DNA from 2 places in the Dermabacter vaginalis genome. Region 1 is predicted to be linked to the other one. Evidence: predicted binding sites of a transcription regulator. Region 1 holds the regulator's gene; the other holds the start of a gene.
What was found. The regulator HrcA, encoded in region 1, represses chaperone genes, less so after heat shock. The targets are predictions, from matches to a motif close to TTNGCACTCGNNNNNNNCGAGTGCNAA.

Region 1 (5,562 bases):
CCGCTGGTCCCGCGCTTGACGCCCGAAGAATCTCGTTCCCGAGTAGAACTGGGGCCGCGCCGGCGGCGGAAAATCGGCGAATCTCCTCGTCGCTTATGCCCCCTTCGGGACCGACGAGGACCCACACTTCCCCAGGCATTTCTCCCGCGTTCGCGGCGCGCATCGCGAGCTCGCGAGTCACTCCACCGAGCCTTTCGGTCGCACTCTCGTGGAGAGCAAGGACCATGGCCCCACGAGAAACCGCACTCTCGATGAGGGGCACAAGTTCCGCACTCGTCACAGCGGTCTCCAGGGCAGGGATGCGTGCGCGGCGCGATTGCTTGACCGCGGCGATAATGCGCGAGCGCCATTTCTCGCGCCCCTTTTCTTCCTTCACACCCTTCCACTGAACGACGCTGCGGTCCGCTTGCCACGGAATCACTCGGTCCACGCCGAGTTCGGTCGCCATTTCGATCGCCGATTCGTCCCGACCACCCTTCGCGAGTGCTTGGACGAGGACGAGCAGAGTCGCTGGTGCCTCTTCGTGCCGCGGCGTTTCGCTGAGCTCGATGTCAAAGCTCGATTTCGACACGCTCACGATCGAGGCCTCAGCCTGGTGCGCGCTCGCGTCGGTCACGAGGATGCGCTCACCCGAGCGCAAGCGCATGACGCGCGCCCCGTGGTGGCCCTCATCCCCACCGATCGAGAACGCTGCCCCGGTGCTCGCTCCTTCGAGCGTGCCTTCGAGGAGAAGGAAGTTCTTCAGGCTCACAGGTCGCGGAACTTTTCGCGGATCTTGGCGAATACTCCGCCGTCGCTGTGCTGGGCGTTCTTCGCACCTTCGCGCAGATCCGGTTCGCCACGCATCTCGCCAAACTGTGTGAGGAGGTCCCGCTCAGAACCGGAAAGCTTCTTCGGGATCTCGACGCCTACTTCGATGAGGATGTCGCCACGCGAATCGCCGCGAAGCGAGGTCACACCGAGGTTCCGCATGCGAATCACATCGCCCGGCTGGGTGCCCGGCTTGATTTCGACCTCCCGCTCACCGTCAAAGGTCGTGAGCGTGGCCTTCGTGCCGAGGGCCGCGGCCACCATCGAAATCGTGAGGCGCGCAAGCAGGTCGTTGCCCTCACGGTGGAAGATTTCGTGCTCCTTGACACGCACTTCGACGAACAGATCACCCGCGGGGCCGCCGGCCTCGCCGGCCTCACCCTCGCCGCGAAGCTGAATGCGGCGTCCCGTGTCGATGCCCGCGGGAACGCGCAGGGTAATCGTGCGCTCTTCTTGCACACGGCCGTGGCCCTGGCATTCGGCGCAAGGATTCTCGATGGTCGTGCCGTGACCCTGGCACGCCGAGCACGGCGCGAGCTGCACCATTTGCCCAAGCAGGGAGTTCACGGTGCGCTGCACGTGCCCGCTTCCGCTACACACGGTGCATTTCTTCGTTCCGGTTCCCGGTTCACAGCAATTGCCGTGGCAGCGTGAACAGGTGACAGCCGTCGGGAACGTGAGCTCTTTTTCGGAGCCGAACACAACGTCGTCGAGTTCGAGCGTCATGCGTCGCAGAATGTCGTTGCCGCGCCGCTCACGGGGAATGGGGCCGCGCCCGCGCCCGCCCATGCTACTCGCGCCCGCGAACGCCTCAAACAGGTCGGAGAAGTCGAACGTCGCTCCCCCACCGAAGCCACCGAAACCACCGCCGCCGAACGGGCTCTGCCCGCCCATGTCATACATGCGACGTTTTTCAGGATTGGAGAGCGTCTCGTAGGCTTGCGAGACCTTCTTCATTTGATCGGCCGCAGAAGGATCGGGGTTCACGTCGGGGTGAAGTTTGCGGGCCTTCTTGCGGTAGGCCTTCTTGATCTCGTCCGCGCTGGCGTCTTTGGAGACGCCGAGGATCTCGTAAAAATCGTCGTTCACGAAGTGTGGTTCCTTGAGAGTTGGGTGCAGTTCTTAACCGATGAAACGGGAAATATACCGGGCGACGGCGCGCACGGAAGATATGGAGGTCACGTAATCCATGCTCGAAGGGCCGAGGATCGCAATGCGTGAAGACGGCGAAGCGCCACCAGCCGCTTCGGTATAGGCGCTCCCCACGAGGGCTGCGCGCTGAAGAGCATCACCGGAAACGCTACTGAGCTCCTCGCCGATCAGCACGTCGACCTCGCCGAAGTTCGAATGCATCTCGCCAAGAAGTCGCAAAAGCACGAGTTGCTCCTCGAGGAGGTCGAGCATGGGGCCAACTTCGCGCGAGAACTGTTCACCGCGCGCGAGGTTCGAGACGCCGCCGACGATCATACGATCCTCGCGACGCGAGGCAAGCAGTTCGCCGAGCGCCTCGAGCACTTCGGTGGCGGCAGCGCGTGTTGATGCGGATTCCTCCTCGAGAAGTGCATTGAGGTCCCCGCCCACTGAGGTCACGGGCCTCGATGCGCACACGCGATTGATGCGCTCGCGCAGGCGTTCATAGAACGCGGCATCCTGCGAGTGCTGAAGAGAAATTGTTTGCTGATCCACCCGGCCCGCATCGGTGATGAGCACAACGAGCAAGAGGGTTTCGGAAGTCTTCACGAGTTCAACGTGACGCACGTGAGCCTGGCGCAACGCGGGGTACTGCACAACGGCGACTTGATTCGTGAGGCGCGAGAGCAGACGCACCGTGCGGGACAGCAGATCATCGAGGTCGTGGGCACCGTCGAAGAACGTGTGGATTGCGCGACGCTCGGGCGCTGAAAGGGGCTTGACCTGCGCGACGTAATCGACGAACACGCGGTAGCCCTTATCGGTGGGGATGCGCCCCGCCGAGGTGTGGGGCTGCATGATGAGTCCCTCTTCTTCGAGCACCGACATGTCGTTGCGCACGGTCGCGGCGCTCACGCCTAGCTCGTGACGTTCCAGCAGTGACTTCGAGCCCACGGGTTCGCGGGTCGCCACGTAATCTTCCACGATTGCGCCGAGGATGCTGAGCTTGCGCTCATCCATGTATCTCATCCTTTCGCGCATTAGCAGTCACGGGCTTCGAGTGCCAATACTACGCGGAGTGCGCGCCCCTCGCACGGTGTGGCGATCCCCTGTGAGCGAACACGCCCCTGGTAGCGTAAACCGCCGTGAATATCGATCGCTACGGCCACGACGTCCTTTCCGGTACCGGGGATGCCTTTCACCCGAAACGCCCCGCGAGCAGGGATGTCCCCGCCGAGCGCGGGCTCGTCGTCGAGGATGTCCAAACCGGCTGGGTTGGCGCCGTTACGCGCGTGGAAAAGTCTGGCGGCATCCACATCGCCGAGCTCGAGGATCGCCACCACCGGCTGCGCACCTTCCGCCTCGGCCCGGGGTTTTTGATCGATGGGAAACCCGTCCGCCTCGTTCCCCCTACGAAGGGCGGTCCGACGGCTGCTCGGCAAACGTCGGCCCCTAAACGCAGCGCCTCGGGCTCAACCTACGTTGAAGGGGTGCGTGCCCGCGTGGCGCGGGGCTCGCGGATTTGGGTGGAAGGCAAGCACGATGCGGAACTCGTGGAGAAGGTGTGGGGGCATGACCTGCGTATCGAGGGCGTTGCTGTCGAAATGCTCGATGGCGCCGATAATCTTCTCGAGCGCGTTCGGGCTTTCCGGCCGGGCCCAGGCCGCAGGCTCGGGATCCTCGTTGATCATCTCGTTCCCGGTTCGAAAGAAACGCGGATCGCCGAATCCGTGATGCGGGAGAAGGGCATGCGGGAGCATGTGCTGATCCTCGGCCACCCGTACGTGGACGTGTGGCAGGCCGTCAAACCCGCTCGCGTAGGGCTCGAGAAGTGGCCCCACATCCCCAAGGGAACAGACATCAAGGTCGGCTCGCTCAGAGCGCTCGGGCTCCCTGCCGAGTCGCAGGCGGATATCGCCGAAGGGTGGCAGAAGATTCTCGGGCGGGTGCGCTCGTACGCGGATGTCGAGCCGACCCTTAGCGGGCGTATCGAGGAACTGATCGACTTCGTCACCGCCACTCCCTGAATTGCATAGGGGTTGTGGGGGTTTGGCACGAGGCCAAATCCGACGCTTACCTCGCCCGCGCTTAAGAGCCATCGGAAGCGTCGACTAAGCGGCCGAGTCCCCGCTTCTGCCAAAAACCATGCGGTGCTCTGTATTCATTCAAGGTCCAGCCGTAAGCCGCAACCGAGACATCATGCACTGCCCTGACGGACGCCACGACTGCCCGTCCGACTGTCCGGGCCCTCATCTGCACTAAACGTGATCCAAGCCACGTGATAGGTTCAGGTAGGTGCAAGGTCGGGTTATCGGTGACTTTCGAAAGCGTAGGAATCTCATGATTTTTAGGTCCCCGTGGTTTATGGTCATTTTCGTTGTTGTCGTGATGATCGTGGCGATCCTGCTTCTCGGCTTTCTAATTTTTACCGTTCTTCAACAATTCGTCGCCCGACATAAGAAAACGGACAACGAAAGTGATCAACATGAACCGTAGGGATCACTCGAGTCTTCGCCGCTCCAAAGGCGCTCTCAAGGCAAAACATCGCGCGTAATGGCATCGGCGACGAGCCGGCCGGCATCGGAAAGCCTCACGATCCCGTTGTCCCACGCAGTCGCATCCAACCGCCCCGCCGCCACATGCCGCTCGAGCACCTCGCGTGCCTCATCGCTCGAGGTGAGCGGGTTGCTCGCCGCCTCAAAACCCTCGCGGATGCGCATCTCGAGCATGAGGCGCTCGAGCGCGCGATCCTCGGGCGAAACGTTCTCGAACCCGTCGACGGGCAAACGCCCGGCGGCGAGGGCGGCGGCATAGCGTGAGGGGTGCTTGAGGTTCCACGACCGATACCCGTCGCGGTGTCGATGCGCGCCGGGGCCAATCCCCCACCAGTCGAGCCCTCGCCAGTAGGCGAGATTATGGCGGCACTGAAACTCCTCGCCCCGCGCGAAATTCGAGACCTCGTACCACTCGAAACCCGCGGCTCGCGTGCGGTCGGCGATGAGTTCGTAGGCATCGGCCATGAAGTCTGGATCGGGCTCGCTGAGCTCGCCGCGGCGCAGCTGGCGAGCCATTTTGGTGTTGCCCTCGACGATGAGCGAGTAGGCACTCACGTGATCCGGCTGCATCTCGGTGATCGCCTCGATCGTGGTCTCGACGTCCGTGAGCGACTCCCCCGGCGTTCCATAAATCATGTCGAGACTCACTTGAAGGCCCGCTTCCCGGGCCCACGCGACGGCCCGTGGCACGGATTCGGGGTTGTGGGTGCGGTCGAGGATCGCAAGCACGCGCGGCACCGCCGATTGCATCCCAAAGCTGACGCGAGTAAATCCGGCATCGGCGAGGCGGAAGAGGGAGTCCCGCGTGACGGAATCGGGATTAGCTTCGGTCGTCACCTCGACATCGGATGCGAGAGGGATGAGCGAGGTGAGGTACGCGAGCATGCGCGCCTGGTCATCGGCCGGAAGAAGCGTGGGGGTTCCGCCGCCAAAGAACACCGTGTCAACTCGGTCGTAGGAAAAGCCCGACGCTTCATCATCCGCGAGCGTGAGATCCATTTCCCGCATCGCATTATCCGGATACTCCGCCTGCGATCCTCCGCCGCCGAGTTCCTTCGCGGTGTAG
Region 2 (5,562 bases), 770 kb from region 1:
CGAGACCGTGAGAGAGACGCGGTTCTCATTGCCCGCGGGTATACGGTTGTGCGCCTTGCCTATGCTCATGTGTTTTTCGATTGGCAGAAATATGAGGCGTTGCTCAGGGGATACATCAAGCGAAGGTTGCACAAGCGCCCTGTGCGGGCGTGGTGATATGAGCCCGCGAGGAAGCAAGCGTTAAAAGTGATGAAAAACTGCCGAAAAGATCGCGATCTGATCGCGTGGTGGCTGTTTTTCACCACTTACGCAAAGTGGGAATCGGATTCGGAATTCACCCTCGCGGCGGGCTAAGAATAGGTTGCAGCTTGGCGGCCCAGAGCTGAGCACTGGTGGCCCAGAGGTAAGCACTGTTGGTCCACGGCTGAGCACTGATGTATTTGAGGCTCGGCTGCGTAGCAAGTGCTGGGGCGGAGGCTGACGCAGGGGTGGGCGCGTGGCCGAGGCTGGGCCTCTTTACTCGCGGCTCGCCTTGAGCGCGGCCTTGACCATCGCGCGCACGAAGTCGGTGAAACCCGCGGCGTCGATGAAACCCTGGATTTCAAGGTGGGTCCAACCGTGGGCGCTTGCCCACACTGCGCGCAGAAGCGTCGTGGCATCCTCGGGAGAAATCTCGCCACTCGCACCGTACTTCGTGCGGCCCTCGGTCATGGCCTGAGAAAGATGCTTCGCGATCGCTTCGAATTCGTCAACATTGGTGCCGAGGTCGCGGAATGCCGTGAGCAGGTGGTTGTCGCGACGCGAAAGACCGGACCCAGTAGAGCCGGAGGTGGTGTCGGACTCGGTGGTGCCTGCCGCACCCGGGGCCCCATTGGCCTGTGCTGCCCGGCCGGGGACCTGGTTGGCTTGGGTGAAGATGACGTCGAACAGTTCGGGGTTGTTCACAGCCCAGTCGTGGAGGGCGGTTGCGAGGGCGATGAGGTAGTTTTCCGGATCCTGGTCGCGGTCAACTTCGGTGAGGTGCTTCGCGAGGTCGCCAGCGGAGGTGACGACGACTGAGTTGAGGAGCTGCTTTTTCCCGCCAAAGAGGGAGTAGACGGCGGTGGTGGAGGTATTGCATGCGGCGGAGATGTCGCGAAGGGAGACCGCTGTGGGGCCGCCTTTGGCGAGTGCCTTCGACGCTGCTGCGATGAGTTCGGCGCGCAGTTCTTCGTCGTGGTGGCGGGGAGTATTCATGCCCATGGACTCCAATCGGGTGCGGTGTTGGCGGGTCCGGTTTGTAACGACTTCGTAACTATAGGCCTTAATTCCATGAATGCAACCCCGAAAGTCCCGGCGTACGGCACGCGTAGTGCAGTCATTTAAGAGCTCTAACCTGGGGTTTTGCCAAAACTTTAATGGCTGGTGCGGTTTCGTAGAAGTCTAGACCCTTGCGAGGGTGAGGGATGTCACTCTCGAGGGTCGGGTTTGAGTCCTGTAGTGATGGTTACGGCGTGCTCCAGTCCACAGGCTCGGCGCCACGGTCGGCGAGCAGTGCGTTCGCGCGCGAGAACGGCCGTGACCCAAAGAACCCGCGGCGCGCCGACAGTGGCGAAGGGTGTGCCGACTCGATAGTGCCCACGCCACCCGCATTGAGCATTGGCGAAAGAGAGCGGGCGTCGCGCCCCCACAGAATTGCGACGAGTGGACCGCCACGCTCGATGAGCGCGTTGATCGCCCGCATCGTGATCTGCTCCCAGCCTTTGCCACGATGCGAGGCGGGAGCCCCCGGTGCAACTGTGAGAGCTCTGTTGAGGAGCATGACGCCCTGGCTTTGCCACGCCGACAGGTCCCCATGTTCGCTCGGCGGGATGCCGAGGTCAGCCTCGCGCTCGAGATAAATGTTTTGAAGTGACCGCGGCAGCGGGTGCACGTGGCGTTCGACGGCGAAGCTCAACCCAATGGGGTGGCCCGGTGTGGGGTAGGGGTCTTGGCCAACGATCAGCACGCGAACGTCGGCAAGCGGCGTTTCGAAGGCGCGAAAGATGCGATCGCCGGAAGGGAGGTAGTGGCGCCCCGCGGCGAGCTCGGCGCGCAAAAAGGCACCCATCTGGCGGATGTTCGGTTCGACGCTCGCGAGGGCTTCGGCCCAGTCGGCGGCCATAACGGCAGTCAGGGGAGGTGGCGCGGTCTCGTTCATGCCCCCAGGGTACGGGGCGTGCCTAGACTTGAATCCATGACCGATGAGCCACTGGCCGATAAACCGCAGCTAAGCGAAACCGATCGCGCGATCCTCGACCTCGAGGCACGCGTGTACCGCAGTGCGGGCGCGAAGGAACGCGACATCTTGCGGCTCACGGGCCTCACGCCGGCCCGCTATCACGCGCGGCTCGTGCGGCTCATGCGAGATCCTGCAGCGGTGCGGTATGCACCCGGTGTGGTCCGACGCTTGCTGGGGCGTACGCGTTCCTGACGTGAGGACCGGAGTGCGGCGCGCCGCGGGCGCAATCGCGCGTTCGGTGCGCTACTGCCGATAGCATGTTCTCGTGGCAGATCAGAGCACGTACCCGTACGAACCGGACCAGTTTGACCGCGAGGCCGATCAGGTGGGCGCCCACGGCGCGCACCGTGCTGAGGAGCCGTTCTTCAAGCGGAATCTTTCGACGATCATCGTGATCGTCGCGGCACTTGTGGCGCTTGCGCTCGTGCTGTGGGCCGTCTCTGGTCTCGGTAAGGGGAGCGAAAATTCTCCGGCTCCGGTCGAGTCGTCGACGTCGGCACCGGCAGCATCCGGCGAGGATGCGCCGGTCGCGAGCGACAACGGCGGCGACCGGGGTGATAACGGCGGCGAGGATGCTACCGAAAAACCGTCCGAGGAAGCAGCCCCCGAAGTCGATCGCGAATCTCCCGTGCTCGTGCTCAACGGCAAGCGAAAGCAGGGGATGGCCGGGCGCTGGCAGAAGGCCCTCGAAGAGCAGGGCTGGACCAAGGTCGATACCGATACGGGTAAGCGTTCCAAGAGCGCCGGCGTCTACTACAAGAACGACGAGGATCAGGCCACCGCCGAAGCTCTCGCGAAGTACGTGGGTGTTGAAGCCGAAAAGACCGACAAGTACAAGGCGAACATCACGGTGGTCATCATCGATGAGCCGGGCGACCTTGCCGAGGTTGATAACGCCGGTCAGGGCGGCGACGAGGGTCAGTAGAGCTCGCTGTAGGGCGCGCCACAAGGGTGGACGTGAGGCTCGCCGTCACGCTCCCAGAGAAATTCCCAGCGAGCGTTAGCACTCTTCGCCTCAGAGTGCTTATGATGGTTTAGCACTCGCATGGCGTGAGTGACAACGGGCTTCCGGCAACCGTCGGACCCACCGCCACCCGCGCCGCCGCGAGCATTCCAGTGAGGTGAGAGCCCCACCAACCCAGACGTGAAGGGGAGGGCAAGGCTCGTCCGTCGCGGGCACCTGGCTGGAGCACACTCATACACTTTGGGAGTTACCACTCATGGCAAAGCTCATCGCATTTGACGAAGAAGCACGCCGCGGCCTCGAGCGGGGCATGAACCAGCTCGCTGACGCCGTGAAGGTGACCCTTGGACCGAAGGGACGCAACGTCGTCCTCGAAAAGTCCTGGGGCGCACCGACCATCACCAACGATGGCGTGTCGATCGCGAAGGAAATTGAACTCGAGGATCCGTACGAGAAGATCGGCGCGGAACTCGTCAAAGAGGTCGCGAAGAAGACAGACGACGTTGCCGGCGACGGCACGACCACCGCAACCGTTCTCGCGCAGGCCCTCGTGAAGGAAGGCCTCCGCAACGTTGCCGCGGGCGCCAACCCGATCGCCCTCAAGCGCGGCATCGACAAGGCTGTTGCCGCCGTGAGCGAGAAGCTCATCGCGCAGGCCGTCGAGATCGAGTCCAAGGAGCAGATCGCGAACACCGCCGCGATCTCCGCCGCTGACCCGGCAATCGGCGAACTTATTGCCGAGGCTCTCGACAAGGTCGGCAAGGAAGGCGTTATCACGGTTGAGGAGTCGAACACGACTGGCCTCGAGCTCGAGCTCACCGAGGGCATGCGTTTCGACAAGGGCTTCATCTCGCCCTACTTTGTGACCGATCCTGAGCGCCAGGAAGCTGTTCTTGAGGACCCGTACATCCTGCTCACCTCGTCGAAGGTGTCGCAGCTCAAGGATCTGCTGCCGCTTCTCGACAAGGTCATCCAGGCGAACAAGCCGCTCGTGATCATCGCCGAGGACGTCGACGGTGAGGCGCTTCCCGCGCTCGTCGTCAACAAGCTGCGTGGCGTGTTCAAGTCGGTTGCCGTGAAGGCCCCCGGCTTCGGCGATCGCCGCAAGGCCATGCTCCAGGACATGGCGATCCTCACCGGCGGCACCGTGATCTCGGAAGAGGTGGGCCTCTCGCTCGAGACCGCCGACCTCAACGTGCTCGGCCGTGCCCGCAAGGTCGTCGTGACGAAGGACGAGACGACGATCGTTGAGGGCGCTGGCGACGGCGAGCAGATCGCCGGCCGCGTCAAGCAGATCCGCAGCGAGATCGAGGTTTCGGATTCGGATTACGACCGCGAGAAGCTCCAGGAGCGCCTCGCGAAGCTCGCTGGCGGCGTAGCCGTCATCAAGGCGGGTGCCGCAACCGAGGTTGAGCTCAACGAGCGCAAGCACCGCATCGAGGATGCTGTGCGCAACGCGAAGGCTGCCGTCGAAGAGGGCATCGTCGCCGGTGGTGGCGTGGCTCTGATCCAGGCTGGCAAGGATGCGTTCGCCTCGCTCTCGCTCGAGGGTGACGAGGCGACGGGCGCGTCGATCGTGCAGGTCGCGATCGAGGCTCCGCTCAAGCAGATCGCCGCGAACGCTGGCCTTGAGGGTGGCGTTGTGGCGTCGAAGGTCAAGCAGCTCCCCGTGGGCGAGGGCCTCAACGCTGCGAGCGGCGAGTACCAGAACCTCATCGAGGCTGGCGTGCTCGACCCGGTCAAGGTGACCCGCTCGGCCCTTCAGAACGCCGCGTCGATTGCGGGCCTGTTCCTCACCACGGAGGCCGTCGTTGCCGATAAGCCGGAGCCGGTGAAGGCTCCCGCTGGCGGCGACATGGATGCCATGGGAGGCATGGGCGGCATGATGTGATCGCCTTTTAGCGAAAAGGAACCCTCGCACCATTTGTGGTGCGAGGGTTTCTTTATGCCTCGGTGGGGGCGTTAGCCTTCCTGCTCCTCTTCGCCGGGCACGCGGGTGAAGAACCCTGAGGAGAGCGCGAGGAGTTCGCGCATGAGTTCAAATTGGCCGCCGTGCATGTCCCAGATTTCATCTTCGCCGGCCGCTTCGGGACGCTCGTAGATCGACTCGGTTGTGGTGACATCGGCGAGCCAGCCGTTGTCGTAGTACGCCATGAGGGGTTTCATAGCCTCGTTGTACGCCTTAATGGCTTCGAGCCCTTCAACGGCTTTTTCGTAGGCTTCGCGGGATTTTACAAGGTTCTCTTGAGCCACGGAAAGGCGTTCGAGGGCGGCCTTTTGTTCAGGGGTGTGCTCTTCGGGAGCGGCGTTAATGTTCATGGCTTTAGTGTGGCATGAGTGTTTGACGTAGCACTGGGAAGTTCCGTCGTCTTTGTAGGGGGCGAAGAGCTGGGGGAGG

Region 2: a site for HrcA is predicted at 3,235-3,261, ahead of groL (chaperonin GroEL). Genes of this name have one in related genera too.

The regions. Positions count from the first base shown of each region.
Region 1 is NZ_CP012117.1:1,126,729-1,132,290, reverse strand. It holds gene DAD186_RS04835 (16S rRNA (uracil(1498)-N(3))-methyltransferase) at 1-751, opposite strand, end outside; gene dnaJ (molecular chaperone DnaJ) at 748-1,899, opposite strand; gene hrcA (heat-inducible transcriptional repressor HrcA) at 1,933-2,961, opposite strand; gene DAD186_RS04820 (DUF3097 domain-containing protein) at 3,087-3,968, shown strand; gene hemW (radical SAM family heme chaperone HemW) at 4,473-5,562, opposite strand, start outside.
Region 2 is NZ_CP012117.1:351,737-357,298, forward strand. It holds gene DAD186_RS10930 (endonuclease domain-containing protein) at 1-156, shown strand, start outside; gene DAD186_RS01410 (TetR/AcrR family transcriptional regulator) at 457-1,176, opposite strand; gene DAD186_RS01415 (uracil-DNA glycosylase) at 1,427-2,119, opposite strand; gene DAD186_RS01420 (DUF3263 domain-containing protein) at 2,156-2,392, shown strand; gene DAD186_RS01425 (LytR C-terminal domain-containing protein) at 2,466-3,125, shown strand; gene groL (chaperonin GroEL) at 3,421-5,055, shown strand; gene DAD186_RS01435 (DUF4298 domain-containing protein) at 5,127-5,483, opposite strand.